DNA from 4 places in the Rhizobium sp. N122 genome. Region 2 is predicted to be linked to each of the others. Evidence: predicted binding sites of a transcription regulator. Region 2 holds the regulator's gene; each other region holds the start of a gene.
The links. The regulator PhoB, encoded in region 2, activates phosphate uptake and scavenging genes when phosphate is short. The targets are predictions, from matches to a motif close to TGTCATNNANCTGTCAT.
Positions count from the first base shown of each region.

Region 1 (7,653 bases), on a different contig from region 2:
TAGCGCGCGGTGATCAGACGGATGATCGAGGTCGTGTCGTACTGGGTGTGATCGACGCTGCCGCCCTTGGCGAAGGGCGAGATGATGAAGGCCGGAATGCGGTTGCCCGGGCCCCAGCGATCGGCCTTCGGCGGCGCGACGTGATCCCAGAAGCCGCCATTCTCATCATAGGTGACGATGACGAGCATATGGCCCCATTGCGGGCTCTTCTCGAGATGGGAGACGATATCGGCAAGATGCTGGTCGCCGCTAGCGACATCGGCATAACCGCCATGTTCGTTGAGATTGCCCTGCGGCTTGTAGAAGGAAACCGCCGGCAGCTTGCCGTCGTCGATATCCTTCAGGAAGGCTTCGCCGGCCAGGCCGCCGTCCTTCAGATGTTCGGCGCGCGCCGGCGTGCCGGGCGCGAAATTGGCGAAATAGTTGAACGGCTGATGGTGGAACTGGAAGTTCGGCACCGGCGTGGCGTTCTTGCCGTCCAGCGCCGCCTGCCAGGCGCCGCTATACCAGGCCCAGCTGACGCCTTTCTGCGACAGCAGGTCGCCGATGGTCACCGCATGCTGCGGCGGCAGCGTTGTCGCCGCAGCCGGATCGGCCAAGGCCGGATCGCCGTCCTTGGCCGGCGGATTGGCGCTCGGTTGATAGGGCGGCTGCATGGTGTTGACGGCGTAGAAATCGGGCGTCAGCGTGCCGTCGGAGACGAATTTCGGGGCGCCGTCGAGTGCCGACTTCGGGGCGTTGTCGGCCATAACAAGCGACGTGCCGTCAGCATCGACCTTGGCGATCACCGGCTTGGCCGGGCTCTTGTCGGCATCCGGGTAATAGGGCGCACAGGCGCAGACCAGCGCGAAGTGATTGAGGAAAGAGCCGCCGAAGGCGCCCTGGAAAAAGTTGTCGGCAAGCACGTATCGCTTCGCCACCTGCCACATCGGCAGGATGGAGCCGTCATAATGGCCCATGACCAGGCTGCCGGAATCGGCCCAGGCGACGAACTTGTCGTTCTTGCCGCCGTCGATCTGCATTTGCTCCTGGTAGAAACGGTGCCAGAGATCGCGGGTGATGACCGACGGCGCCAGCGCGAATCCTTTCGGATCGTCGATCGCAAAGCTGGCATTGGCAAGATGGGCCGACTGCGCCTCGGTGATCGCAGGCGTGACACCCTTGGCGGTCAGCCCGCCCCAGGCCGGCGGCAGCTCGGCGAGCGGCTGGCCATCGCGGTCGAGCTGGCGCGCCTGATCGGCGCTGACATTGGCAAGGCCGTCGGCGCCGGGAAAGCCGCCATAGAGATTATCGAAGCTGCGGTTTTCGGCATAGATGACGACGATATTGTCGATCTTGTCGTAACCGGCGGGCGCGGCATCGGCTGCCGTCACTATCGCGAGCGGCACCATCGCCGATCCGGCGAGACAGAGGGCGTTGAGGAGTTTCAGTCTTTTCACGGGATAACCTCATGGCTGGGGCGTTGGCTAGAGGGAGCGGGAAACGCTCGGGGGCGCACCGACGCTATTCCCGCCATCTATCAACTTTGTGACGTCGGGCTTGCCGTGGGGTCGCAGCAGAAGGCCGTCATCAAATTGTTGCAGCGAGGTTCGATCATGATGGGTGGTAGTCCCAAGCTATTGGAATCCTTATCATGACGACGAAAATCACCTGGCTGACGCGCTCCGGTCTGGCGGCCGGAATCGGTGCAGCGGCACTCTGTCTGGCGATTCTGCCGCTGCGGCAAAGCAGCGCGGCGGTCGCCGCCGGCGGCGTCCATCCCGGCCCGATGTCGCGCGCCGAGGCCTGCGCCCGGGCCGAGACGCTGACCGCGCTCGGCCGCAAGATATTCTCAGACCCCTCGCTGTCGGCCTCGGGGCTGCAGGCCTGCGCCTCCTGCCATGATCCCCTCCACGCCTTCGGCCCGGCCTCGGCCGCACCGGTCGAGATGGGCGGCAAGGATTTGAACAAGCCGGGCCTGCGCGCCGTGCCGACGTTGCGTTATCTGCAGGCGGTGCCCTCCTTCAGCGAGCATTTTTACGATTCCGAGGACGAGGGCGACGAAAGCGTCGACAATGGCCCGACCGGCGGCCTGACCTGGGACGGCCGGGTCGATCACGGCGCCGACCAGGCGAAGATCCCGCTGCTCTCACCCTTCGAGATGGGCAACAAGGATGCGGCCGAGGTCGCGGCCAAGCTGCGCAAGGCGCCCTATGCCAACGCCATCAAGGCAGCCTTCGGCGACAGCGTGTTGGACAATCCGCAGGACACGTTCGACGCTGCCGCCGAGGCGCTCGCCACCTTCGAGCAGAGCGGCCCGGACTTCTATCCCTATTCCAGCCGCTACGACGCCTTTCTCGCCGGCAAGGCGACGCTGAGCGCGCAGGAATTGCGCGGCCGCCAGTTGTTCGAGGATCCCGCAAAGGGCAACTGTTCGAGCTGCCACCTGAGCGAACCCGCCAATGACGGCGAGCCGCCGCAATTTTCCGACTTCGGCTTCCTCGGCCTTGCCGCCCCGCGGAACATGGCAATCCCGGCCAACAGCGACCCCAACTATCACGATCTCGGCCTCTGCGGCCCTCAGCGTACCGACCTTGCCGGACACAGCGAATATTGTGGCCTGTTCCGCACGCCGACGCTGCGCAATGTCGCGCTGAAGAAGAGCTTCTTCCACAACGGCTATTTCCACACGCTGCGCGACGTGGTCTCCTTCTATGCCACCCGCGACAGCGATCCCGGCCGCTGGTATCTCAGGAATTCCGACGGCTCGGTGCGCAAATATGACGACCTGCCGCAGACCTACTGGGGCAATCTCAACCAGGATCCGCCCTTCGGCCGGAAGCCCGGCGATGCACCGGCGCTGACCGACCCCGATATCGACGACATCGTCGCCTTTCTGGGGACGCTGACCGATGCGGACCTGCTGCCGGAGGTGGGTGGGCATTGAAGTAATTCGGCCGCTCTGCGTTGGTGAATGAGCCAAGGTTCGACGATTCAGGCGCTCATCACTCGGATGAAAGTTGGCGATACACAGGGGCGTCTAGTTGCTCGCAGCGCGCCACTACGCCGCCCGATGAGTTCGATAGGTTCAGCGCCCCCCCCGCCTGAAGCGCAGCCATCACAGCGTACCTATTGCGTCCCAACAGTTCTCAGCCAGGCGCCTCCAATTTCAGCGCACTGGGCCTCCCACTCTGAGGCAAGATCTGCGATCTGGTTGAGCGTCGGGTCGGCATTTAGCAAGATGCCGACGCTAACGTGGTATGGTTCAAGTGGATCACTGTGATCAACACCGCCACATAAAAACTGCCGGTCCCCGTCTTCCCTAACGACGAGGAGCGCCGGCCGTTCACCCCGGGACATATGCCCACAGCAGTAGACGCCTAACCTTTGATTCTCGAATTTTGGGCTGCGCATTTCACACTGCTAACTTCTAGCCAGGTGCACATATACCCCGGCATTACGCGATGTAGCTGCGGCCCGGCGCATTGCCTAGCGCGCACGTTTCAAAGTAATGGCAAAACGAGGCTTGGATCCCGCCATATCGTTTTAGTACCCACTTGATGTATCGAAATTTCCGATATACATCATTTCTCCGGGAAATCTTGGGGGGATGATGGAACGTTCGTTTTTGACGATTGCCGCCGGCGAGAATAATGAGGCGATCCGGGCGCTTTCGGCGCCGGCGCGGGTTGAGATGCTCAAGTTGCTCTGCGCCAAAGGGCCGACAAATATCAATGATATCGCGCAGGCACTTTCCCTGCCGCAATCGACTGTTGCCACCGGCATCCAGATTTTGGAAGAGGCCGGCCTCGTCGAATCCCGGCTGGCCAAGGCGCGCAAGGGCAACCAGAAGATCTGCTCGGCCGTCTACAGCGAAATCCTGATCAGCTTCGAGGAAAGTGCCGCTCAACGGGCCAACAATATCATCGAAGTCGAGATGCCGGTGGGGCTCTACACCAGCTGCGACGTGCATGCGCCCTGCGGTCTTTGCTCCAGCGAAAGCGTCATCGGCCCCCTCGATGTGCCCGATTATTTCCTTGATCCGCAGCGCATGCAGGCGGGGCTCGTCTGGTTCGGCCGGGGCTATGTCGAGTATAAATTCCCCAACAATGCCAAGGTCTTGAATAAGGACATCCGAGCCATCGAATTTTCGATGGAGCTGTCGTCCGAGGTGCCCGGCACCAATCCGGACTGGCCTTCCGACATCACGCTCTGGGTCAACGGCATGGCGATCGGCACCTGGACCTCGCCCGGCGACTACGGCGACAAGCGCGGCGCCTTCACGCCGGCCTGGTGGAAGCTGGAAGGCTCGCAATATGGGGCGATGAAGACCTGGCGCATCTCGACGCGCGGCACCTTCATCGACGGTGTCGCCGCCTCGAATGTCACACTCGGCGATCTCGCGCTCGGCCAGCACTCGTCCATTCGGCTGCGCGTCGGCATCGCCGAGAATGCCGGCCACACGGGCGGCGTCAATATTTTCGGCCGCGGCTTCGGAAATCACGGCCGCGACATCATCATGCGGCTGCACGTCTGATTAGACAATATCGGAAATACTGATTTTAAAAGCCCGATTTTTTATTGATTCAGCGACGACTAATTTACAGCAAGCAATTGATATGAAATGAATTTTCTCCAATTGCGCAATAGTATGATTAAATGCGAACCTTGGTTGACACAACGACATTCCTGATATCAAGTTAGAGGCAAGAAAACAAAATTTCTGATACATAAACGGGAGGATCCGTTGAAGACCAATGTCGTTGCCCACCGCGATTTCCGCATCGCGACCATTGATTCCAGGCTCTACAGCTCGTTTCTCGAGCATCTCGGCAGAGCGATCTACGGCGGCATCTACGAGCCCGGACATCCGACAGCCGACGAGGACGGTTTCCGCCGCGACGTGCTCGATCTGGTGCGTGATCTCGACACGCCCTACTGCCGTTATCCCGGCGGCAATTTCGTCTCGGCCTATAATTGGGAAGATGGCGTCGGCCCGCGCTCTGAGCGCCCTGTCCGCCTCGACCTTGCCTGGCGCACCCGCGAAGCCAACCAGATCGGCGTCAACGAATTCGTCGACTGGTGCAAGAAGGCGAACACCAAGCCGATGCTCGCCGTCAATCTCGGATCCCGCGGCCTGGATGCCGCCCGCAATTTCCTCGAATATTGCAACCATCCCGGCGGCACTTATTATTCCGATCTGCGCCGCAAACACGGCTGGGCCAATCCGCACGATGTCAAATTGTGGTGCCTCGGCAATGAGATGGACGGACCCTGGCAGGTCGGCCACAAATCGGCCTATGAATATGGCCGGCTCGCGGACGAGACGGCCAAGGCCATGCGCGGCTTCGACAAGTCGCTCGAACTCGTGGTCTGCGGCTCCTCCAATTCCGACATGAAGACCTATCCCGATTGGGAGGCTCAGGTCCTCGAGCAGTGCTACGACAGCGCCGACCATATCTCGCTGCATATGTATTTCGCCAACCGCGAGAAGAATACGCTGAACTATCTCTCCCGCGCGACGAAGCTCGACCGCTACATCACCACGATCGGCGGCGTGATCGACTACATCAAGGCGAAAAAGCGCTCGAAGAAGACGATCGGCATTTCCTTCGACGAATGGAACGTCTGGTACCATTCCAACCAGCAGGACAAGGAAATCCTGGCGCGCGACGAGTGGCCGGATGCGCCGCATCTGCTTGAAGACGTCTATAATTTCGAAGACGTGCTGCAGGTCGGCGGTATCCTGAACACCTTCATCCGCCGTTCCGACCGGGTGCGCATCGCCTGCATCGCCCAGCTCGTCAACGTCATTGCCCCTATTATGACCGATGATGGCGGGGCCGCCTGGCGCCAGACGATTTATTATCCCTTCTACTACGCCTCCCGATATGGCCGCGGCGCAGCACTGCAGCTGGTCGTCGATGGCCCGACCTATGACAGCGACGAGGAGAACGACGTTCCCTATCTCGACGTCTCGGCCGTCCATTCCGAGGATGGCAAGACGCTGACCTTCTTTGCCGTCAACCGCCATCCGAACACGGCGCTCGATCTCGATGTGCGGCTGGAAGGTTTTGGGGCCGCGAGCGTCGTCGAGCAGGTGGAAATGACCCATAGCGATCTCGAAGCCGTCAACACGGCTCAGCGGCAAGATAAGGTCGCCCCCGTCAAAGCCGAGAGCGCTGAGATTGAGGACGGACGGTTGCGGGCGGCGCTGAAGCCGCTGTCCTACAACGTCATTCGGCTGTCGGTGTGACAGCCGCCGCCGGATAAGGCCCACTGGCCCCGGCTCAAGAGATTCGGCTCGACTGCGAGGAGGCAGGCGGGCCGGAAGGATGGTTCGCCAGAGCCCAGGACCTGAAGTCCCGGGCCTTTGCGAACCGACAACCGCGACGTGCCCATGCGTGCCCTTGCGGCCGCCGATCGTCGCTTTCTAGGGAGGAGTTCATGCAACAGTTGAAGAGGCTCGCCTTTGGCGTCGCGCTGGCCGCACTCGGCCTGACGGCGGCGGCCAGGGCCGATGACTACACCTCCTTGCCGCGCAAGGAGACGCTCATCGTCGAAAATCCGGAAGGGACGATCAAAAATCCCGGCTGGTTCAACATCTGGGTCAATGCCGGCGCCGGTGTTTCCACCGGTCTGCAGCAGCTGACCATGGATACGCTCTGGTATATCGACCCCGAACAAGGGCTTGGCGGCGCGACCTGGGATAATTCGCTCGCCGCCGACAAGCCGCAATATAATGCCGACTTCACCGAGATGACCGTAAAACTGCGCAAGGGGCTCTTCTGGAGCGACGGCGTCGAGTTCACGGCAGACGACGTGGTCTATACCGTCAAGACGCAGATGGATCACCCCGGCATGGTCTGGAGTGCGGCCTTCTCGGTGCAGGTGGCAAGCGTCGAGGCGACCGATCCCCAGACCGTGGTGTTCAAGCTGAAGAAGCCCAATTCGCGCTTCCACGCGCTTTTCACCGTGCGCTGGAACGGCGCCTGGATCATGCCCAAGCATGTGTTCGAGAAAGTGGCCGATCCGCTTCGCTACGATTTCGCCAATCCGGTCTCGCTCGGCGCCTACAAGCTCAAGGCCTACGACCCTCAGGGCAAGTGGTATACCTGGGAGAAGCGCGACGACTGGCAGAAGACATCGCTTGCCCGCTTCGGCGAGCCGGCCCCGAAGTATGTGACCTACGTCGATCCCGGCCCGCCGGATAAACGCACCATCGCCCAGCTCGAGCACAATCTCGATATCATCCACGACAATACGCCCGAGGGCATGTTCACGCTGAAGGAAAAATCCAAGTCGATCGAGACCTGGTTCCCGGGCTTCCCCTTCGCCCATCCCGATCCGACGCTTCCGGCGGTGATCTTCAACACCCAGGATCCGACCTTCAACAATCCCGATGTGCGCTGGGCGCTTGCCTTGCTGATCGACATCAAGGCCGTCGACATGGCGAGCTACCGCGGCACCGCCACGCTCTCGGCACTCGGTGTGCCGCCGACGGCGATCGCCATGAAAGACTATCAGGCGCCAATGCAGGATTGGCTGAAGGATTTCGAGATCGACACCGGCAAGCAGAAGATCAAGCCCTACGACCCGACGATCGGGCAGCAGGTCGCCGATCTCCTGCGCAAGCAGCCGAAATTCAAGGACCAGATCCCGACCGATCCTGAG
Region 1 is NZ_LOKU01000067.1:17,958-25,610, reverse strand. It holds gene ATY75_RS29560 (acid phosphatase) at 1-1,439, opposite strand, end outside; gene ATY75_RS29555 (cytochrome c peroxidase) at 1,634-2,926, shown strand; gene ATY75_RS29545 (ArsR family transcriptional regulator) at 3,590-4,516, shown strand; gene ATY75_RS29540 (alpha-N-arabinofuranosidase) at 4,727-6,235, shown strand; gene ATY75_RS29535 (ABC transporter substrate-binding protein) at 6,427-7,653, shown strand, end outside.
Region 1: ATY75_RS29560 (acid phosphatase) is a predicted target of PhoB. The motif match lies at 1,565-1,581, and genes of this name have one in related genera.

Region 2 (7,653 bases):
TCTCGAAAGGCCGCACTCACACAAGCCCAATGCGGGAGATTTCTAATGAACACCTTCAAGCTCACCGTTGCCGCGCTCGCTGCAACCGCCGCTTTCGCTGGCGCTGCCGTCGCCCGCGACCAGATTCAGGTTGCTGGTTCGTCCACCGTCCTGCCTTACGCAAAGATCGTTGCCGAGTCCTTCGGCGAAACCTTCACCAACTTCAAGACGCCGGTCGTCGAATCTGGCGGCACGGGCGCTGGTCTGAAGGAATTCTGCAAGGGCGTCGGCGAAGACACCATCGACATTGCCAACGCTTCGCGTCCGATCAACAAGAACGAAGCCGAAGCCTGCAAGGCTGCCGGCGTGACCGACATTCAGGAAGTCAAGATCGGTTATGACGGCATCGTCTTCGCAACCGACTCGTCCAACCCGGATGTCGCCTACGTTCCCGCCGACATCTACAAGGCCCTCGCAGCCCAGGTCGTGGTCGACGGCAAGCTCGTCGCCAACCCCTACAAGAAGTGGTCGGACGTCAACCCGAAGCTTCCGGCTGTTGATATCGCCGCCTATATCCCGGGCGAAAAGCACGGCACCCGCGAAGTCTTCGAACAGAACGTTCTGGCTGCCGGCTGCAAGGCTTCAGGCGCAACCGACGTCATCGCCAAGGAAATCTCCGACAAGGCCGCTCAGACGAAGGCCTGCGTCGCAGTCCGTAAGGACGGCGCTGCTGTCGACATCGACGGCGACTATCCGGAAACGCTCGCCCGCATCGCCGCCAACAAGACCGGCGTCGGCGTATTCGGCCTCTCCTTCTATGAAAACAACGCCGACAAGCTCAAGGTTGCCAGCATGAGCGGTATCGTTCCGTCGACGGAAACGATCGCCAACGGCACCTATCCGGTTTCCCGCCCGCTGTTCTTCTACGTCAAGAAGGCACATCTCGGCGCCGTTCCCGGCCTGAAGGAATACGTCAACTTCTTCGTATCCGACCAGATGATCGGCCCCGACAGCCCGCTCGTCGAATACGGCCTGGTTGCCGCTCCCGATGCCGAGCGCGACGCGATCCGCAAGGACGTCGAAGCCGGCAAGTCCATGTAATGACTTTGCCGGCGCGGCAAGCCCGCGCCGGCATTGCCTTGCCCCTTCGCGCCGGCGTTTTCGGTGTGGCAGGGTTGAATTCATTCCGCATGATTGGAAGCTGAAGGCAGACCGATGAGGCTGCCGGGCTTTGGGGCTACGGGCCTGGGGACGTAACGAATGAGCACATCCATCATACTTTTGTGCCTTGTGGTGATCGGTGCCGCCGCCTATCTGGTCGCGCGCAGCCGAGCCACAGCACTTGCCGGAGGCAAATCCTCCGCATTGCATTCCCGGCCGGCCTATTACGGCGCCTATGCGGCGATCTGGGCCGTTCTTCCCGCCCTCATCGTGCTTTGCGTCTGGCTCTCCGTCAGCCCCGGCATCATCCAGTCCTCGGTTCGCAGCCACTTCCCTGACGACGTCAAGGCGCAGGCCGCCGTCGAGCAGGATCTCGGTTACTCGATGGTGGCGACGGTCGCCCGCGGCCTGACGATGCTGACCGCGGATGAAACCGCAGCGATCGGCACCGATCCGGCGGCACTCCAGGCCAAGCTCAGCGAAAAGGGCGTGCCGCTGGCCGGCCAGCCGCTGCCTTACATGCTCGGCGCCGCCAAGACGCTCAACGCCATGAGCATGACCAGCCGCCTCGCCATGACCGCGGTGGTCTTCATTCTCGCCGTTGCCGGCGCCTTCTATGCGTTGCGCGCCATCGCCCCCCGCTTCCGCGCCCGCAACCGGGTCGAGCGCGTCATGCTCTGGGGCCTGCTGCTCGCCTCGTCGATCGCCATCCTGACGACGATCGGCATCGTGCTGTCCATGCTGTCGGAAGCGGCGCGCTTCTTTGCCGCCGTTCCCGCCGCCGACTTCTTCTTCGGCACCGTCTGGGATCCGCGTTTTGCCGGCGCCGGCAGCTCGTCCTTCGGCCAGTTCGGCCTGATCCCGCTGCTGCTCGGCACGCTTTATATCGGCCTGGTCGCCATGCTGCTCGCCGTGCCGGTCGGCCTTTTCGCCGCCATCTACATGGCCGAATACGCCTCGCCGAAGCTGCGCGGGATCGCCAAGCCGCTGCTCGAAGTGCTCGCCGGCATTCCGACGATCGTCTACGGCTTCTTCGCGCTCGTCACCGTCGGCCCGTTCCTGCGCGATTTCTCTGCTCAGATCAGCGGCCTGCTCTCCGGCAGCTACATCAACTTCATCCAGGCGCAGAGCGTTCTGACCGCCGGCATCGTCATGGGCATCATGCTGATCCCCTACGTCTCCTCGCTGTCGGACGATATCATCACCGCCGTGCCGCGGGCGCTGCGTGACGGTTCGCTCGGTCTTGGCGCCACACGCTCCGAAACCATCAAGAAGGTTGTTCTGCCGGCAGCACTTCCCGGCATCGTCGGCGCGCTGCTGATGACCGCCTCGCGCGCCATCGGCGAAACCATGATCGTCGTGCTGGCCGCCGGTGTCGCCGCCCGCATCCAGATCAACCCCTTCGAGCCGATGACGACGGTGACCGTCAAGATCGTCAATCAGCTGACGGGTGACCTCGAGTTCACCTCGCCGCAGACGTTGGTTGCCTTTGCTCTTGGCATCACGCTGTTCTGCATCACGCTTTGCCTCAACATCTATGCGCTCTACATCGTGCGCAAATACCGGGAGCAGTACGAATGACGGATATTGTTTCTCCCACAACAGGCGTCACCATCTCCAAGGCGCCGGCGCGCCGCGATATCGGCATCAAGCGCCGCTACGCCGCCGAGCGCCGGTTCCAGGCCTATGGCATCGCGGCCATCGCCTTCGGCCTCGTCTTCCTGTTCATCCTGCTGTGGACCGTGATCGGCAAAGGCTACACCGCCTTTCAGCAGACGGCGATCACCCTGCCGATCGAATTTTCCGAGAAGACGATCGACCCCAGCAACAAGCGTGCGACCGACCCTTCGGTGCTGATCGCCGCCAACTATCCGGTTCTGCTGCGCGATGCGATCGTCAAGCAGCTGAATATCAACGCCTCGAGCAAGCCTGACGTGCGCGATGCATCCGCCATGCTTTCCAAGGGGGCGCCGATTCAACTGCGCGACATAGTCGTCGCCGACCCGTCGATCATCGGCAAGACGGTCAATGTCACCGTGCTCGCCGACGCCAATGTCGACAGTGCCAACAAGGGCCAGATCGACCTTTCGGTCGATGAGAAGAACCGGAAGGTCAACGACAAGCAGGTTGGCTGGATGAACGAGCTGAAGGCGAGCGGCGCTCTGCACAAGCAGTTCAACACCGGCCTCTTCGTCAACGGCAACTCCAGCCGCCCGGAGGCCGCGGGCCTTGGCGTCGCCCTCATCGGCTCGCTCTACCTGATGCTGATCGTGCTGGTGCTCGCTCTGCCGATCGGCGTTGCCGCCTCGATCTATCTCGAGGAGTTTGCGCCGAAGAACCGGTTGACGGATCTGATCGAGGTCAACATCAACAATCTCGCCGCGGTTCCCTCGATCGTCTATGGTCTGCTCGGCCTTTCCGTCTTCATCAACTTCGTCGGCCTGCCGCGTTCGGCGTCGCTGGTCGGCGGCCTGGTGCTGACGCTGATGACCCTGCCGACGATCATCATCGCGACGCGCGCGGCCTTGCGCGCCGTGCCGCCGTCGATCCGCGCCGCAGCGCTCGGCCTCGGCGCGTCGAAGATGCAGATGGTGTTCCACCATGTTCTGCCGCTCGCCATGCCCGGCATCCTCACCGGCACGATCATCGGCCTGGCGCACGCGCTCGGCGAAACCGCGCCGCTGCTCCTGATCGGCATGGTCGCCTTCGTCGCCAACGCGCCGACGACACCGCTCGATCCCTCGACGGCCCTGCCCGTGCAGGTCTATATGTGGGCAAACGAGGCCGAGCGGGCCTTCGTCGAGCGTACTTCGGGTGCCATCATCGTCCTGCTCCTGTTCCTGATCGTCATGAACATGGGCGCCATTCTCTTGCGTCGTCGCTTCGAGCGCCGCTGGTAAACGGAGTTACAAGATCATGAACATGTTGACGGAAGCTGCAGTTGAAAAGGCGCTGGATCAGAAGATGAGCAACGTCCCGTATAAGATGATCGGCCAGGATGTCTCGGTTTACTACGGCGAAAAGCGCGCGCTTTTCGATGTGAACCTGAACATTCGCGAAAACACCGTAACCGCGCTGATCGGCCCGTCGGGCTGCGGCAAGTCGACCTTTCTGCGGAGCCTCAACCGCATGAACGACACGATCGACGGCTGCCGCGTCGCCGGCAAGATCACGCTGGACGGCGACGATATCTATGATCCCGATATCGATGTCGTCGAACTGCGCGCCCGCGTCGGCATGGTCTTCCAGAAGCCGAACCCGTTCCCGAAGACAATCTACGAAAACGTCTCCTACGGCCCGCGCATCCATGGCCTCGCCAAGTCGAAGGCCGATCTCGACCAGATCGTCGAGACCAGCCTGCAGCGCGCCGGCCTCTGGAACGAGGTCAAGGACCGCGTGCATGAATCCGGCACCGGCCTCTCCGGCGGTCAGCAGCAGCGCCTCTGCATTGCCCGTGCCGTCGCCGTCAGCCCCGAAGTCATCCTGATGGACGAGCCCTGCTCGGCGCTCGACCCGATCGCCACCGCCAAGGTCGAGGAGCTGATCCACGAACTGCGCGAAAACTACACGATCGTCATCGTCACCCACTCCATGCAGCAGGCCGCGCGCGTCTCGCAGCGCACCGCCATGTTCCACCTCGGCAATCTGGTCGAGGAGAACGACACCGACAAGATGTTCACCAATCCCGACGATCCGCGCACCCAGGACTATATCATGGGCCGCTTCGGCTGATTTTGGCGTCACCAAGCCTTCCCGTTATTCGAGGACAAAGCCCCATGGCATCGACACATATTTATTCTGCCTATGATGATGATCTGAAGTTCCTGTCCCGGCGGATTTCCGAAATGGGCGGCCTGGCCGAGCAGATGGTCGCCGAGTCCGTCCGGGCGCTGGTCAACGGTGATACCGCGCTGGCCCAGAAGGTCATTTCCGACGACGTGATCCTCGATCACGCCGAGCGCGAGATCGGCGACAAGGCGATCGTCACCATCGCCCGCCGCCAGCCGATGGCCGCCGACCTGCGCGAAATCATGGGGTCGATCCGCATCGCCGCCGATCTCGAACGCGTCGGCGACCTCGGAAAGAACACCGCCAAGCGCGTCATCGCCGTGCAGAGCACCGGCGTTCCCCGCAAGCTGGCCCGCGGCCTCGAGCATCTGTCCGAGCTGGCGCTCGTCCAGCTCAAGGAAGTGCTCGACGTCTACACGACACGCGCCGCCGACAAGGCGAGCGCGATCCGCGAGCGCGACAACGAGATCGACGCGATGTACACCTCGCTGTTCCGCGAGCTCCTGACCTACATGATGGAAGATCCGCGCAACATCACCAGCTGCACGCATCTTCTCTTCTGCGCCAAGAATATCGAGCGCATCGGCGACCACGCCACCAACATCGCCGAAACGATCTATTACATGGCAACCGGCGCACAGCCGGAAGGCGACCGTCCGAAGGACGACAGCGCCAACACCGTCGGCGCGGTCACCGAATAACCGCCTGAACCAGACGATTGCGTGCGCGCCCATGTGGGGCGCGCAAAGAGGTCGCAGCCATTTTTTGTGAATTTGCGCAGGATGCATTGCTTAAATCACCCCCGGTTTAAGGATCATGCGCGAGGAGACCGACACGCATGATCCCGAGAGTTGCAGTTGTGGAAGACGAGGAAGCCCTGAGCGTGCTTCTCCGTTACAATCTCGAAGCTGAGGGCTTCGAGGTCGATACCATCCTTCGAGGCGACGAGGCCGAAATCAGGCTTCAGGAGCGCACGCCCGACCTTCTCATCCTCGACTGGATGCTGCCCGGCGTCTCCGGCATCGAGCTTTGCCGGCGCCTGCGCATGCGCCCGGAAACCGAGCGGCTGCCGATCATCATGCTGACGGCGCGCGGCGAAGAGAGCGAACGTGTCCGCGGGCTTTCCACCGGCGCCGACGATTATGTCGTCAAGCCCTTCTCGACCCCGGAACTCGTTGCTCGCGTCAAGGCGATGCTGCGCCGCGCCCGTCCGGAGGTTCTCTCCACCGTGCTGAAATGCGGCGATATCGAGCTCGACCGCGAAACCCACCGCGTCCACCGCAAGAGCCGCGAAGTCCGCCTCGGCCCCACCGAATTCCGCCTGTTGGAATTCCTGATGTCGTCGCCCGGCCGGGTCTTCTCGCGCTCGCAGCTCCTCGACGGCGTCTGGGGCCATGACATCTATGTCGACGAACGCACCGTCGACGTCCATGTCGGCCGCCTGCGCAAGGCGCTGAACTTCTCCAACATGCAAGACGTCATCCGCACCGTCCGCGGCGCCGGCTATTCGATGGAAGCCTGAGCCGCCATCCTGCCGCCGTCCGGGCGAGGGAGCCGCGTAACGCAAAACGCGGCCGATAGATCACCGCACGCTGCGGTTCCTGCCGCGGGCGTTCCCCCACCCTCCGTCGTCCTCGGGCTTGACCCGAGGACCCATGCGGGTGGGCACTTCGTTTCTGTTGAACTGACAAGGCGACCGCGGCCGACAAATTCAAGCGCAGCGCTTGCGGCATGGATACTCGGGTCAAGCCCGAGTATGACGGAGGGTGAGGGAGCACGAGCAGCAAGAAGCGAGAGGTCTGGAGCAATTCCAACAAAATGGGCGAACGGTTTTGCGTGGAAAGCGCGGAAACAAATGGCGGCAATTCCAATAACCGCTACGCTTACGGTTCTTGCCGCATAGGTTCCCCCATCCTCCGTCGTCCTCGGGCTTGACCCGAGGACCCACCGCCACAAGCACTTCGGCTCGATGTGGTTACCGCCAACGCCATGGCCGCAAGCACTGCTTTCGCATCACCACAGCGTCAGATAGAGATCATCCCACCCGGGGTTCATCGCCTCGACCAGATCGACCTTCCATTGCCGGTACCAGCGTTTCAACGACTTCTCCCGCTGGATCGCGGTGCCGATATCCCAATGCTCCTCGTACCAGACGAGACGGGTGCATCCGTATTTCCACGCAAAGCCCGGCGTCAGCCCTTCGCGATGCTCATAGATGCGGCGCTCCAGATCGGATGTCACGCCGATATAGAGCGTACCGTTTTTCTGGTTGGTGATGATGTAGACATAGCCCGCCATCCGCGCAGAGTGCTGGGCATGGATGCTCGGGTCAAGCCCGAGCAGGACGGAGGGTGGGGAGGTGGGATGGGCAAGAAGCGAGACGTTCGGAGGGTTCCAGCGAAACGGAGCAAACGGATTGGGAAAATTGCGTAAAGCGAAAAGCGCCAATTCCAGCAGAACCACTACGCTCATGGTTCCTGCCGCAAAGGGCTCCCCCACTCTCCGTCGTCCTCGGGCTTGACCCGAGGATCCATGGCCGAGAGCGCTGCATTCGCGCTCACACTGACAAAGGCGGCCGTAGCCGAGCAAATTCAAGCGAAGTGCGTGCGGCATGGATACTCGGGTCAAGCCCCATATGCGCTAACTTAGCTGTCTATGTGCGATGGATCGTCGCCTTCGCGGCGGCTCGCGCAGTCGATAGAGCAACCGGATTCTGGCGATCGC
Region 2 is NZ_LOKU01000041.1:33-7,685, reverse strand. It holds gene ATY75_RS24270 (substrate-binding domain-containing protein) at 46-1,080, shown strand; gene pstC (phosphate ABC transporter permease subunit PstC) at 1,240-2,721, shown strand; gene pstA (phosphate ABC transporter permease PstA) at 2,718-4,040, shown strand; gene pstB (phosphate ABC transporter ATP-binding protein PstB) at 4,057-4,872, shown strand; gene phoU (phosphate signaling complex protein PhoU) at 4,917-5,630, shown strand; gene phoB (phosphate regulon transcriptional regulator PhoB) at 5,768-6,451, shown strand; gene ATY75_RS24240 (GIY-YIG nuclease family protein) at 6,943-7,227, opposite strand.

Region 3 (7,653 bases), on a different contig from region 2:
GACCACGACATGCGGGAGATCCTCAAGCTGCGTGACCAGATGAGCGGAGCGAGCGGCGAATCCGGCAGCAATTTCATGCGCGCGCTGGAATCCAGCGTTTCGGCCGCCCACGAAATCGTCCAGCAGGTCGATACGGCAAGCCGGCAGGCCGACCAGGTGAGCCAGTCGACGATCGGCACGGCCGCCAAGCTTTCCGAATCGATCGCCAATATCCGTGCTGTCAAGACCGACATCCACTATATGGCTTTGAACACCAACCTGCGCTGCAGCCGTCTCGGCGAGGAAGGCAGGTCGATCAACGTCGTCACGGCCGAGCTGCGCATTTTCGCCGGCAAGCTCGACGAATCCGCCGATGCTATCGTCACCGGCCTGCCGGTGCTCGAAGCCGCTGCCGGACGCATCGCCCCCGCCGCCGATGCCGGCGGCCTGGGAGAGAGTCTGACGTCAGCCGTCGGCAACATCCACTCCGCAGCCGACGTCATGGAAAACGAGCTGAAGGTGCTGGCCGAGAACGGTCGCGAGGTCGCCGCCAAGATCGGCCTGCTGATCGGCAAGCTCGATTTCCAGCGCGATCTCGGCGAAGTCTTTGCCCGCTGCGCCGATGTGCTTGATGAGGCGGCCGGCACCGAGGTCGCCGATATCTCCGATCTCACCGAGGTGATAGCGCCGCTCGACCGCAAGATCTTCAAGCACTATACAATGGTTCAGGAGCGCAGCATTCATCGCGACATTATCCCGGCGAGCGAGGACAGCGCTCCTGCCCCTGCGGCCGCCGAACCCGCCAAAGTCGAAAGCGACGAGGATCTTTTCGCCGACGCGCTGTTTTAGAGCCGCTCCGCGGGGACGCGTGGCGCTATAATTTATCGCCGCCGGAACTTGTTGGCGGCCTCGATCGCCGCTTTCTGCTGATCGTCCTCGATGCCGAGATAGAAATCTTCGAGCGACGGGTCGGCGAGGCCGGCCCGGCGCGACAGGACGTACCATTTCGCCGCCTCGACCGGATCGGGCGCCGTGCCGATGGCGTTGATATAAAGATGGGCGAGCTTGTTCTGTGCCGCGACGTTGCCGCCATTGGCGGCAAGTTTCAGCCATTCGAAGCCTTTGACATAATCCTTCGGCCCGCCGACGCCGTTGACGAGCCAGATGCCGAGATCGAGCTGGGCCGTGTCGAAACCGGCGCGCGCCGCACGTACCATCCACTCGCGGGCAAGCTGCTTCTTTTCCTCGGGCAGGTCCTTCAGCGTCGCGTAGAGCTGCGCCACGGCGTATTGCGAATCGGCAATGCCTTGCTCGGCCGATTTCTCGTAGAATGGCAGCGCGAGCTTCAATCCCTTCTCGCCGGGATTATCGGCGATGAGTAGCTGCGCCCAGTTGAATTCCGCCGAAGGATTGCCGGCCTCGGCGGCCTTGCGCATGTATTCGTCGGCCTTGACCTTGTCGCGCGGCACGCCCTCGCCTTCCATCAGGATCAGGGCATATTTGAACATTGCCGCCGCATCGCCGCCTTCGGCCGCCTTGCCGTACCAGAAGGCGGCATTCTTCACGTCCTTCTTGACGCCAAGCCCCTGCGAGAGGATTTCGCCAATCAGCGTCTGCGCCGCTGCATCGCCGAGCTGGGCGCGCGGCAGCGCCTTGTCCATCGCCGTCAGGTAATAACCGCGCTGGAAGGCGCCGTAGGCCTCGTCGACAGGTCCCTTGTAGTCCTTCTCCGGCGGCAGGTCCGGCAGCTTCGCACCCATGCGGTCGAACACGCCGACACCATCGGAGGGCCGCACATCGGGGCTGGAGGGCCGGTCGGTGCGGAAGGTCGAAGCCGGCGCCGAACCCGGCTGGCTGATGACGCTGTCGCTGGCCTGCGCCAAGACGACACCCGGCATGGCCGCAACGAGGGCGGCCATGCTGGCAAGGGTAAATTTCAACAGGCGGGCGGTCGGGATCGGCATGAGCGGGATTTCAATCCTCAAACCGTGGCGCTTTTTCGTCAAGCAAGGCGTTGACTTCAGCGACGATAGACGGCGCGCGGCTGGGCTCGCCGAACACCGCCAGCCGCAACGCCACGAATTCCGCTCCGGCCTCGGCGACGGCGAGCGCCGAGGCCGGATCGGTGCCGCCCATGACGATGCAGGGAATCTCGATCATCGACGCCCACCATTCGCCGAGCGCCAGGTTCTTCGGATGCGCCTCCGGCTTGATATCGCCGTCGAGCTTGCCGAAGAAGATATAGTCGGGCCTGACTTCGCCGATCTCGAGCGCATTGTGCCGGTCGGCTGCGTTGCCGCCGCCGACGATCAGCTTCGGCGCATGTTTTTCGATCGCTTCGGAAAGTGCCTCGGCATTGCCGGAAAGGTGCAGGCCATCGGCCTTTGACCGCCCCGCCACGCGGCTGTCGCCCGCAATCAGCGCGGCCGCCCCGGCATCCTGGATCAGCGGCACCAGCTTTTCGGCGTGTTTCTGGAAGACCCCGTCGTCGAGCCCGTATTGCGGCACGATCACCGAGGCGACATCGCCGCCCTTCAGCGCATCGGCAACGATCCTTGCCTGTTCATCGGCATCGGCAATATCGGGTGCGATGAGCACAAGGCGGCAGCGGTTTTCAGGTTCGGTCATCAGGTCTTTCCGTTTCCTGCGATTTCCCCGTTGAGATCAGGGATCCGCACTCGTTTTGTGTGAGTAGTTCCGTTAGACGAGGCTTGCAAGAGGAGGACGTCGAAAGCATGCCGCAGGATTTGTCATTCTACTACGCCGCCGTGCCCGCCGTTCTGCTGGTGGGCCTGGCAAAGGGCGGTATGGGCGACGCTTTGTCGCTGATCGGCCTGCCCTTTCTCGCCCTTGTCGTCTCGCCGGTCGAGGCGGCAGCGATCCTGTTGCCGATTCTGGTCTTCATGGACATGATCTCGCTCGTGATCTGGCGCAAGCACGGCGACTGGGCGACGCTGAAGATCATGCTGCCGGGTGCCGTCTTCGGCATCGCGCTGGGCTGGGCGACCTCGGCACTCGTGCCCGGCAATATGCTGCGCATCGTCATCGGCGCGGTGACCATCCTCTTCTGCCTGCGCTATTTCTGGAACAATTATGGCCCGGGCGCCGGCAAGATCGTGCCGCCGCGCGGCCAGCGGCCGGTGGCCGCCGGCCTTTGGGGCACGTTTTCCGGCTACGGCAGCTTCGTCGCCCATGCCGGCGGCGCACCCTTCCAGATCTACGCGCTGCCGCTCAAGCTGCAGCCGCGCGAATATACCGGCACCAGCGTGCGCTTCTTCGCGATCCTCAACGCCATCAAGCTGATCCCCTATTTCGCGCTCGGACAGCTCGACACCCAGAACCTCGCGACCTCCGCGACGCTCCTGCCCTTCGCCCCGCTCGCCACCCTTGCCGGCGCCTGGTGCGTGCGCCGCATGAAGCCGGCGATCTTCTACCCCTTCATGTACGCAATGGCCCTGATCGCCGCCTTCCTCATCATGCGAGAGGGTCTTGGCTGGTAAAGCCCGCCCTGCAGCAATTCTAAGCGTAACAGCGTCCTTAGCGCATCTGAACAGACGCGCAGCGCTGTACCACGCTGCAATGCACAATTTCCTTGCTGGAACGGCCGGTTTGACGTAGCTTTCCCGTCATGTCGAACACGGACCCTTTCTCTGCGATTGCCGATCCGAACCGGCGGTTTCTGCTGGAGGAATTGCGTCGTGCGCCCCGGACCGTCAACGAGCTCGCCGAGGGCCTGCCGATCAGCCGCCCCGCTGTGTCGCAACACCTGAAGGCGCTGCTCGACAGCAACCTCGTCTCGGTGACATCCGAAGGCACGAAACGCATCTACACCGTCAACAACCGCGGTTTCGACAAGCTCAATTTATGGCTGGATCAGTTCTGGGCTTGAAACAGGCTCTCATGACGGCGCTGTTCATTATGATGTGATTTGAAGCTGGCCGCTCGCAAAAGCGCCAGCCGCGATGCCGCTGGCATCGGGCTGGCGCAATTCTGGTGTAAAATCACCGGGTCTTGCTGATTTCAGGCGGAATGGATGGATTTACCTTTTCTTTCGCAAGATGATCGACCGGCGACCCTTGGGAAGATCAGTGGACGGATGACTTGAGACGCATAATCTCGTCCTTGATGCGCAGCTTGCGGCGCTTGCATTCGGCGATTTCCGTATCGGAGATAGAGGGAGCTGTTCTGAGCGCGTGCAGCTCCTCTTCGAGAGCGACATGCTTTTTCTGGAGTGATTCAAGATGAGCTTGAACTGTCATTTGACCCTTCCTTCCTCTTACCCTCCCCGGCCAACATCGTCGGGGATCAAGGTGTCAACGCGGCGGACTGTGACATATTTTTGAAGGCTTGTCGAAGGCCAAAAGATGAAGACTGGATGGCAATTTCATGATCAAGACTAACTAGCCGTTACCCGTATTTGGTGATAGGAGCTTGCGGAAATCATCGGCAGATCGGACAAGGTCCGAGGACGACAACGGGGAATGCATATGGCCGATCAGGAACAGGCGGAAATCAGGCTCACAGTTGCGCGGCTGCGCCAGGAGCACGAGGATTTCGACGCCGCGATCAACGCCATGATCCAGATCGGATGCGACGCTCTGCGGATCCAGCGCATGAAGAAGAAGAAGCTCGTCATCAAGGACAGGCTTTCGAAGCTGGAAGATCAGATCATCCCTGACATCATCGCCTGAGGGGGATAACAATGATGACAGACAGACCGTCCGTCGCCATCATCATGGGCAGCCAGTCAGACTGGGAGACGATGAAGAACGCCGCCGACACGCTGGAGGCGCTTGAGATCCCTTATGACGCGCGCATCATTTCGGCGCATCGCACACCCGACCGGCTGGTCAATTTTGCCAAGGGCGCGCGGGCGGAGGGCTTCAAAGTCATCATCGCCGGTGCCGGCGGCGCCGCCCACCTGCCGGGAATGGCCGCATCGATGACGCCGCTGCCGGTTTTCGGCGTACCGGTCCAATCCAAAACCATGTCAGGCCAGGACAGCCTTCTTTCCATCGTGCAGATGCCGGCCGGCATTCCGGTGGGAACGCTTGCGATCGGCAAGGCCGGCGCGGTCAACGCCGCCCTGCTCGCCGCCGCCGTGCTTGCCCTTTCCGACGAAGAAATCGCCGACCGGCTCGACGAATGGCGCGAGCGCCAGAGTGCTGCCGTCGCCGAATACCCGATGGACGACCTATGACGGCAAGAACGATCGGCATCATCGGCGGCGGCCAACTCGGCCGCATGCTGGCCATTGCCGCCGCCAGGCTGAATTTTCACACAGTCATTCTCGAGCCGCAGGCGGACTGCCCGGCCGCCCAGCTCGCCAACCGGCAGATTACCGCCGCCTATGACGATCCGACGGCACTGGCCGAACTTGCCGATCTCTGCGATGTCGTCACCTACGAATTCGAAAACGTGCCGGTCGCAGCCGCCGAGATGCTCTCCGCAAGCGTATCGGTTTATCCGCCGCCAAAGGCGCTGGAAGCCGCCCAGGACCGCCTCGTCGAAAAGCGTTTCATCAATGGCTGCGGCATAACGACCGCCCGCTTCCACGCGGTCGACAGCCAGGCCGATCTCGAAGCCGCGCTTGAGGATTTCGGCGGCCAGGGCGTGCTGAAGACCCGCCGTCTCGGTTATGACGGCAAAGGCCAGAAGGTTTTCCGCTCGGTGGCCGACAGCGCTGATGGCGCCTATGCCGCGCTCGGCGCCGTGCCGCTGATCCTCGAAAGCTTCGTCGCTTTCGAGCGCGAGATCTCGATCATCGCCGCCCGCGCCACCGACGGTACGGTCGTCTGCTTCGATCCCGCCGAAAATGTCCATCGCAACGGCATCCTCCACACCTCGACGGTTCCGGCTGCGATCTCGCCTGCGACGGCGGACGCCGCGCGCCGATCGGCCGAAAAGATCCTCGCAGCATTGAATTATGTCGGCGTTATCGGCATCGAATTCTTTGTGCTTGCCGATGGCAGCCTGATTGCCAACGAGATGGCGCCGCGCGTCCACAATTCCGGCCACTGGACCGAGGCCGCCTGCGTGGTCAGCCAGTTCGAGCAACATATCCGTGCCGTCGCCGGCCTGCCGCTCGGCAATGCCGATCGCCATTCCGACTGCGTCCTGCAGAACCTGATCGGCGACGATATCCTGGCCGTTCCCGACTGGCTGAAGCGCTCCGATACGCTGGTCCATCTCTACGGCAAGACCGAATGGCGTCCCGGCCGCAAGATGGGCCATGTCACCACCGTGACGCCGAAATCACCGGTTTCGGCCTGAGAAAACACCTTTGCGCCTTGGGAAAAACACCGTCATGCGGTTGACACGGAAAAGGTGACGGGGTATCTGCTCCCCCACCTAAACAGCGCGCCCGACGGCGCGCTTTTGATTGTTAAAAGATACGGGCGAATGTGAATTCCCCCACAGAGATCGCGGATCAGAAAAATGAAGATCAAGAATTCGCTCAAGTCGCTCAAGGCTCGCCACCGTGACAACCGTCTGGTTCGCCGCAAGGGCCGCATCTACATCATCAACAAGCTGAACCCGCGCTACAAGGCTCGTCAGGGCTGATTTCGCGCGTCCGGATCGCTTCGCCCGCGCGGCTTGCGTCGGCAGATATCCGGTGGGTCATTGCGGTGATCACGTCAAATTTGTTTGATCTTCGGCGTTGGCGGGCTAATATGTCCGCCATGCGCTTTTTTGCTTTGACGTCAGCGGCGCTGCCGCTCGCCCTCATCCTCTTCACCGCCACCTTTCCGGCCACTGCGGCGGAAAAGGACGTTATCGTCGAGCAGGCGGATGTCAATTCCTCCCCGAAACAGCACCTCGACCAGCTCTTCAGCCAGCTGAAACGCGAGCGCGACCCCGACAAAGCCAGCGGCATCGCCAATGAGATCCGCATGGAATGGAACGATTCCGGCAGCGCCACCATCAACCTGCTGATGCAGTGGGCCGACAAGGCGATCGAGGAAAAGCGCAATCCCGCCGCGCTCGACTTCCTCGACGAGGCGATTGCGCTGAAACCCGATTATGCCGAAAGCTGGAACCGTCGCGCCACGCTGAATTTCGTCATGGGCAATTATCGCAAGTCGATGTCCGATATCGAACGCGTGCTCGATCTTGAGCCGCGCCATTTCGGCGCGCTCTCCGGCCTGGCGGCGATCCTCAGCAATTCCGGCAACGACCAGCTGACCTTGAAGGCCTGGGAGCGTTTTCTTGATATCTATCCCGCCGAACGTACCGCGCAGGAACAGGCCAACACGCTTGCGGAAAAACTCGCCGGCAACCGCACTTGATCCTCGGGGCGTGATCTTGATCGCCGGTCAAGCCGCGCAATCTAGAACCGGAGACGGGAAACGACGCAAGGCGTCCGCTCTCCGCAAGATAGCCACAACTATCGCCCGTTAAGATCATGCTTGCAGAAGTTTCCGCTCTTCTCGCCCCGCTCGCCGCCGCCATTGGTTGCTCCTCCTACAAGGCGCGGCAATTCGAGCGTACCTATCCGAATATTGGCGAACTGACGGATGTCGGCGGTTACCGCATGAATGCCGTCCATATCGAGCCTCCCGAAAATGCCCATCTGCCGGCCCTCGTCTTCATTCACGGCGCCAGCGGCAATCTGCTCGACCAGGTCGTCGCCTTCCGCGCCGCACTCGAAGGCCGGGCGGAAATGCTGTTCGT
Region 3 is NZ_LOKU01000012.1:225,650-233,302, reverse strand. It holds gene ATY75_RS11455 (chemotaxis protein) at 1-828, shown strand, start outside; gene ATY75_RS11450 (tetratricopeptide repeat protein) at 861-1,943, opposite strand; gene ATY75_RS11445 (thiamine phosphate synthase) at 1,954-2,607, opposite strand; gene ATY75_RS11440 (sulfite exporter TauE/SafE family protein) at 2,715-3,479, shown strand; gene ATY75_RS11435 (metalloregulator ArsR/SmtB family transcription factor) at 3,608-3,868, shown strand; gene ATY75_RS11430 (DUF465 domain-containing protein) at 4,065-4,238, opposite strand; gene ATY75_RS11425 (YdcH family protein) at 4,467-4,670, shown strand; gene purE (5-(carboxyamino)imidazole ribonucleotide mutase) at 4,685-5,179, shown strand; gene ATY75_RS11415 (5-(carboxyamino)imidazole ribonucleotide synthase) at 5,176-6,252, shown strand; gene ykgO (type B 50S ribosomal protein L36) at 6,418-6,543, shown strand; gene ATY75_RS11405 (hypothetical protein) at 6,654-7,268, shown strand; gene ATY75_RS11400 (alpha/beta hydrolase) at 7,385-7,653, shown strand, end outside.
Region 3: ATY75_RS11425 (YdcH family protein) is a predicted target of PhoB. The motif match lies at 4,344-4,360, and genes of this name have one in related genera.

Region 4 (7,653 bases), on a different contig from region 2:
TTCCAGGTGGCGGCGATCACGATCAGGATCATCGCATCGCCGGGATTGATCAGATGGTTCCAATCGACGCCCATCGACCGCAGCATATAGGCGACGATGCCGATCGACGGATTGAACATGAACCACCAGAGAATACCGGCAATCGCCGGGGCGACGGCATAGGGCCAAATCAGCAGGGTCGAATAAATTCGGGAGGTGCGGAGCACGCGCATTGCCGCGGCCGCCAGGAGCAGCGCGATCGACGTCGACAGCACCGTCACCAGAATGGCGAAGATCAGCGTGTGGCCGAAGGCATTGATATAGATCGGATCGGCGAAAAGCCGCCGGTAGTTTTCGAACCAGACGAAGTTCGTTTTGAAACCGAAGGCATCCTCGCGCAGGAAGGATTGCCAGAAGGCCGTTGCCGCAGGCCAGAGAAAGAATACCACGGTCACGAAAATCTGGGGAGCAATGAGCAGGTAAGGCAAAAACTTGTTGGGAAATACGGTCCGTTTGGTTTGCATGAGCCCTCACACTGACGGATGGGAAACGGGGGCCGGTCTTTCGCCAGCCCCCGTCGCGGTGCCCATTAGTTGGCGGACTCGAAATCGCGAAGCTGTTCGTTGCCGCGTGCGACGACGGAATCGACCGCTTCCTTCGCCGTCTTCTTTCCACCCAGCAAAGCGGCAAACTCATCGTCGATGATGCCGCGCACCTGGACGTAATTGCCGAAGCGGATGCCCTTGGAATTGTCGGTGGGCGTCACCCGCGTCAGCTGTTTGATGCCGATGTCGGCGCCGGGGTTTTTCTCATAATAGCCCTGGTCCTGGCCGAGCTTATAGGCAGCTTCGGTGATCGGCAGGTAGCCGGAGAACTGATGCCAGTCGGCCTGAACTTCCGGCTTCTGCAGGTAGGTGAAGAATTTCGCCACACCCTTGTATTCCTCTTCCGGACGACCTTTCAGCGTCCAGAGGGTGGCGCCGCCGATGATCGAATTGAGCGGCTGCTTGATGACGTCATCGTAGAAAGGAAGCGGCGCAAAACCGACCTTGAAGCCTTTGGCGTTATTGATGACGCCGGCCCGGCCGGCCGACGAGTTCATATACATCGCGCATTCCTGCGAATAGAACATCGGAGGCGCGTTGTCGCCGCCGACAGGCCCGCCGAATTTGAACAGACCTTCCTCCTGCCACTTCTTCAAATTGTCCCAATGGCGGATCGTCAAATCGTTGTTGAAGGTGAATTCGGCGTCCAGGCCACCAAAGCCGTTGGCCTTGGTGGAATAGGGCTTGTCATGCAGGGCATTGAGATTTTCGGTCTGGATCCAGGAGATCCAGGCGCTGGTGAAGCCGCATTTGGCCGCACCCGATTTCATGATGGTCCACGAGAAGGATTCCACCTCCGCCCATGTTTTCGGCGGCGTTTCCGGATCGAGCCCGGCCTTCTTGAAGACGTCCTTGTTGTAATACATGATCGGCGTCGAGGAATTGAAGGGCAGCGATAGGACATTGCCGCTGGTGTCCGAGTAATAACCGACGACCGGCGCGATGAATTTGCTCTGGTCCCAGGCCTCGCCTTCGTCTTTCATCAGCTGGTAAACCGGATAGACCGCACCCTGTGCGGCCATCATCGTGCCGGTGCCGACTTCATAGACCTGGACGATTGCCGGCTGCTGCTTGGCACGAAACGCAGCGATCGCGCCGGTCAGCGTCTCGTCATAGGTGCCCTTATAGACCGGCACGATCTCATACTCGGACTGAGATGCGTTGAAGCCTTTGGCGATCTGTTCAAGCTTCGCGCCATTCTCGCCGCCCATCGCATGCCACCACTGGATCTTCGTGGCGGCCATGGCCGGGACGGATAAGGACAGGCTGGTCAATCCTGCGGACAGGAAAAAAGCGATCTTGTTCATCTTCACTCCCATTGCTTTCGGTCCGCAGCCTCCCGCTCCAGACGTCCGGCAATGGTAACAGCCATAGTTCACTTTGCAATAATGAAATGTTCAAATGAACATTTGCCCGAAAGCAGCAGGACAGCGCAATCGACGGATTGCGATTTCTGTCAATGACTTCCCTTCTCCGGTCTCGCGGCTTTCCATGGCAGCCATCGTGCTTTATGACGATTTTGTGACAGTCCATGGAGTGCCGATGTTAAGCTGGTTTCGAAAACTCATGCCGCGCGAAGATCGATTCTTCGATCTCTTCGCTCAACACTCAAAAACCGTCGTCGGTGCGGCCGAAGCGCTCAACGAACTTTTGAGCGGCACGGACATCGAAGGCCATTGCGCCCGGATCGTTCAATTGGAGGATGAAGCGGACGAGATTACCCGCCAAGTGCTGCTTGCCGTGCGCCGCAGTTTTGTTACGCCCTTCGATCGCGGCGATATCAAGGATCTCATCCAGTCGATGGACGATGCGATCGACATGATGCAGAAAACCGTGAAGACCATCCGGCTGTTCGAGCAGAAAAGCTTCGACCCTGTGATGCAGGAAATGGGAAAGACGATCGTCCAGGCGGCACATCTGATAGCCGAAGCCCTTCCTCTTCTCGACCGGATCAGCACCAACGCTCCGCGTCTGTCCGCGCTCGCGGAAGAAGTGACACGCGTCGAGGGCCGGTCCGACGAGTTGCACGAGCAGGGCCTGAAGGATCTTTTCCGCCGCCACGGCGCCTCAAATGCGATGGCTTATCTTATCGGCAGCGAGATCTATGGCGAGCTTGAGAAGGTCGTCGACCGTTTCGAGGATGTCGCCAATGAAATCAGTGGCATCGTCATCGAGAACGTTTGATGGAAGCCACCCTCGCCCTTCCCCTTCTTGCCGCGCTCGTGGCTGTTGCCCTCTTCTTTGATTTTCTCAACGGCCTGCACGATGCCGCCAATTCTATCGCCACGATCGTGTCGACACGGGTGCTGCGCCCGCAATATGCGGTGTTTTGGGCGGCTTTCTTCAATTTTATCGCCTTCTTATTCTTTGGTCTGCACGTCGCAGAAACGCTCGGGACCGGCATTATCGATCCGGCCATCGTCACGCCGCAGGTCATCTTCGCGGCGCTGGTGGGCGCGATCGTCTGGAACATCGTCACCTGGGTCTTCGGTATCCCTTCGAGCTCATCGCATGCGCTGGTCGGCGGGTTGGTCGGTGCCGGTCTGATGAAGACAGGTTTCAGTTCGATCGTCTGGAGCGGATTGTTGAAAACGGCCGGCGCCATCGTGATGTCGCCGGCGATCGGATTTTTCCTTGCACTGCTGCTCATCCTGATCGTCTCGTGGATCTTCGTGCGGCAGACGCCTTTCGCTGTCGATCGGACATTCCGGATCTTGCAGTTTGTCTCCGCCTCCCTCTATTCCCTCGGCCACGGCGGCAACGACGCTCAAAAGACGATGGGCATCATTGCCGTGTTGCTCTATTCGCAGGGATATCTGGCCGGCGGCTTCCATGTGCCGCTCTGGGTCGTTCTCTCATGCCAGAGCGCAATGGCGCTCGGGACGCTTTGCGGCGGCTGGCGGATCGTCCATACCATGGGATCGAAGATCACGCGGCTCAACCCAATGCAGGGCTTCTGTGCCGAAACCGGCGGAGCCTTGACGCTGTTCGGCGCAACCTGGCTGGGCATCCCGGTCTCGACGACGCACACGATCACCGGCGCCATCATCGGCGTGGGTGCCGCCCGCCGGCTGTCAGCCGTTCGCTGGGGCTTGGCCGGCAATATCGTTATTGCCTGGGTCGTCACACTCCCGGCCGCCGCGACCATTTCAGCGCTGTGTTATTGGCTCTCGGACTTCTTCTAAGCCGCTTCACACTGCCGGGCGACAGGCATTAGCGATCTCTCATCTAGGTCGCCGGCGCGTCCCAGCCCCGCAGCGCATCGCAGACCTCCGCTCTGCTGGGCGCGCCGATACGGCCGCCGAAGACTTGGCATTTGAGCGCCGCCGCCATGGACGAGAAGCGCATCGTCTCGGCGATCGGCGCGCCTTCTGCGATGGCCAGAGCGAAAGCTCCATGGAAAATATCGCCTGCCGCGAGCGTATCAACGGCCCTCACCATGGGAGCAGCAAGATGGAAGACTTCGCCGGCTCGGTCGTCGAACCAGAACGAACCGTTTTCCCCTGATGTGACGCTGATAAAGGCGTGCTCGAACTTTCGCTTCAAAAGGCCGACGGCCTTCGCCGGCTCGGCGGTTCCGGTCAGGCGCTCGGCGGCCGGCTGCGAGAACACGATGTGGCTGGCCGCCGGCGCCAGCATCTCGATCACGCCGTCGCCGGCAACGTCGCCATCGAGAATGGCCGGCTTGCCCGCCTCTCCGGCTGCGAGCAGCGTCCGCAATGCCAGCTTCGGCCAGCGGACGTCGACCAGAACCGCATCGAAAGCAGACACGTCCTGTTTTGTCACCGGCTTGACCGTCTCGTGCAGGGCAGCATCGTAAAAGGGCACGATCAAGCGCTCGCCCTGATCATCGACAAGGATCGTCGAGACGGCCGAGCGGGCGCCTGCCACACGGACCATGCCGCTCGTATGGATACCACTGTTGCCGAGGTCGGCAATGATGCGTACGCCGGTGGCATCATCCCCGACCGCACCCCAGAGGCTGGCATTGCCACCCAGCCGAGCGACCGCAAAGGCCGCGCTCGACGCCATGCCTTCGGCGACCTGCAGCATATCGTAGGGGAGAATTTTTCCCTGGCCGGTCGGCAGCGCGCGCACACGAAACAGCGTGTCCAGCACCGCAGCGCCGACGCACAAAACGCTGCGCGGCGGAGAGCATGATGCCGAAAAGTATGAGCGGTTTTCGGACGGCATCATGCTCTAACTCTTTAATTGAGAACAGGATTCAGATTTTAGGCCAACCGAGCCTAAAATCATCCTGATCAGGCAGGCGGGTCGAAGGCAGGAGACGTCGTTAAAACCGTCGTCTCAGTTGCTCACTTGACGGCTCCGGCCGTCAGTCCCGCTACGATCTGCCGTTGCGCAAACACCGTCAAGATCAGCACCGGCAGAGTGACGATCAGCGCCGCAGCGGCAAGCGGCCCCCAACTGACCTGTTCGAACGAAAGCATATTGTAGACCGCGACCGGAAGCGTGCGCGTCTCGCGGCTGGCGAGCACGATGCCGAAGACGAAATTATTCCAGGAGAAGATGACCGACAGGATGAAGGCGACGACAATGCCGGGTTTGGCGATCGGCAAAGCAACCAGGCGGAAAATCTGCCAGGGCGTCGCGCCGTCGATGCTCGCAGCCTCTTCCAACTCCATCGGCGTCGTTTCGAAATAGCCGATCATGATCCAGACGACGATCGGCACGGTGACGACGAGATGAATGATGATCTGCGGCACCAGCGTGCCGAGCAGGTTGAGCCACTGGAACAGCAGGAAAAGCGGAATGAGGAAGGAAAGGCCGGGCGTCATGCGCGCGATCATGATGACCATCGCCGACTTCTCGGCCTTTAGCCGTGCGATGCCGTAACCGGCGGGCACGCCGATCAGCAGCGCCAGAAGCGTGGCGGCACCGGTCACCAGCACCGAATTCCACAGATAGAGGAAGAAGTTGTTCTCCTCGAAAACCTTCACATAATTCGTCCAGGCGAAACGCTCCGGAATAAAGATCGGCGGATAGGCGCCGTTGTCGATCTCATATTTCAGCGACAGCGAGATCATCCAGAGGAAGAACAGGACGACCGGCGAGATCATCACCAGGGCAACGAACAGCAGTCCGATGCGATCGAGTGTCTTGCGTTTCATCAGCGAGCCTCCCCATCGGACCAGTTCGCACGCTGCCGCAGCATCAGAAGGACGAAGGAAAGCAGCACGATGAGGATGAAGAACACCACCGCCATGGCCGAGCCATATCCGATATCGTAATAGGCGAAAGCGGTGTTGTAGAGATAGATATTGATCGTTTCCGACGCCGTGCCCGGGCCGCCCTGAGTCATGGCATAGATGATGTCGAAGCTTTTGACCGCATCGATGCTGCGGATAATCACGGCGATCATCAGGAAGGGTGCGATCATCGGCAGCGTCAGATAGCGGAATTTCTGCCAGACATTGGCGCCGTCGATCTCGGCACTTTCATAGGGCTCGCGCGGAACCGCCGCCAGGCCGCCGAGCACGATCAGCATGATAAGCGGCGTCCATTGCCAGGTCTCGACCAGCACCAGCGACGGGATGACGCTGCCCTGATTGTAGATCCACTCCTGCGGACCGATGCCGATGAAGGAAAGAAGATAATTGAGCACGCCGAGCTGCGGATGGAACATCATGGTCCAGACCAGGGCGATGGCGACCGGTGTCGCCATCATCGGCATCACGAATATGCCGCGCAGAAGGCCGCGCAGCGGAAACTGTGCATCGAAAATCAGCGCCGCCAGCGTTCCCAGGAAAAGCGGCGCCACCACGGAGAGCGTCGTATAGAGCACCGTATGCCACAGCGACTCCCAGAAGCGCATGTCCACGGCCAGCCGGGCATAGTTGTCCAGCCCGGCAAAGACCTGGGACTGGCCGAGCGTCCAGCTGTTGACGCTCATCCAAAGGGTAAACACCCATGGAAAAACGATGACGGCCGCAATGACGATCAGCGCCGGGATGACGAAGGGCCAGTAGTTGGGAGCAACGCGACCCGCGTTGCTCCTTGCCTTCGAGGCTGCCTTGGCGGCTGCGGCCGTTTCGATGCTTGCCGAGGTCATTATCCCTCGCTTTTCGCCAGGACGGGCTCGAACTGCGCCGTCGCGGCCTTGAGTTCGGCTTCCGGATCGGCGCCGCCGATCATGTTGGTGAGACCGACGCCATAGATGTCGCGGAATTCGGTGACCGGAATGATGACCGGCAGCGCCAGCTGCGAGATCTTGCCGGAACCGACAACGGCATCGAGCCATGCGCCGGGCATCTTGACGCCTTCGCGGACCTTCGCATCCTCGAGCACGGACTGGCGGAAAGGAACGCCGGCGCCGGCCTGCAGCAGACGGGCACCCATCTCATGCGAGATCGCCCATTGGCAGAAGAGGTAAGCCGCTTCCTTTTTCTGGCTTGCAGCGACGACACCAAGCCCGTCGCCGAAGGTACCGGCAGCCTGTGCCTTCGGGCCTTTCGGCATGATGCCGTAACCGACCTGGCCGACGACGCGCGATTTTTCCGGATTTTCGATCGGCGGCGCAAAGCCGACGCCATCCAGCCACATGCCGATCTTGCCCTGCAGGAAGGCCGACTGGGCCTCGGCCCAGTTGAAGCCGGAGACGCCGGGAGGGGCGGTCTTGGTCATCAGCCTCTGGTAAAGCTTGGCGGCATCGACCGCTTCCGGCGAAGTCGTGCGCAGCTTGCCATCGGGGCCGAGCGGGCTCGAACCATAACCGAGCAGCAGCGATGTCCAGACCGGCGTATTGGCGTTTTTCAGGCCGCGGGCGACGAAGCCGTAGGTGTTGGTCGACGGATCGGTAAGTGCTTCGGCCGCACTTGCCAGCTCTTCGAACGTCGTCGGGTAGGAAAGCCCCTTCTTCTCGAACAGCGCCTTGTTCCAGTAGATGATCCAGTAATCGACCGAGAAGGGAAGAGAACGCAGGACGCCGCCGGCGTCCTTGGCGAAGGCGAGGCCGGCTTCGGCGAAATCACCTTCCGTCAGGGATGGGTCGGTCAGCGCCGGATCCTTGAGGAAACCGCCGATATCGGCAAGCCAGCCGCCCTTTTCG
Region 4 is NZ_LOKU01000001.1:27,065-34,717, forward strand. It holds gene ugpA (sn-glycerol-3-phosphate ABC transporter permease UgpA) at 1-503, opposite strand, end outside; gene ugpB (sn-glycerol-3-phosphate ABC transporter substrate-binding protein UgpB) at 569-1,891, opposite strand; gene ATY75_RS00155 (DUF47 family protein) at 2,127-2,768, shown strand; gene ATY75_RS00160 (inorganic phosphate transporter) at 2,768-3,769, shown strand; gene ATY75_RS00165 (sugar kinase) at 3,813-4,778, opposite strand; gene ATY75_RS00170 (carbohydrate ABC transporter permease) at 4,901-5,716, opposite strand; gene ATY75_RS00175 (sugar ABC transporter permease) at 5,716-6,657, opposite strand; gene ATY75_RS00180 (sugar ABC transporter substrate-binding protein) at 6,657-7,653, opposite strand, start outside.
Region 4: ugpB (sn-glycerol-3-phosphate ABC transporter substrate-binding protein UgpB) is a predicted target of PhoB. The motif match lies at 2,095-2,111, and genes of this name have one in related genera.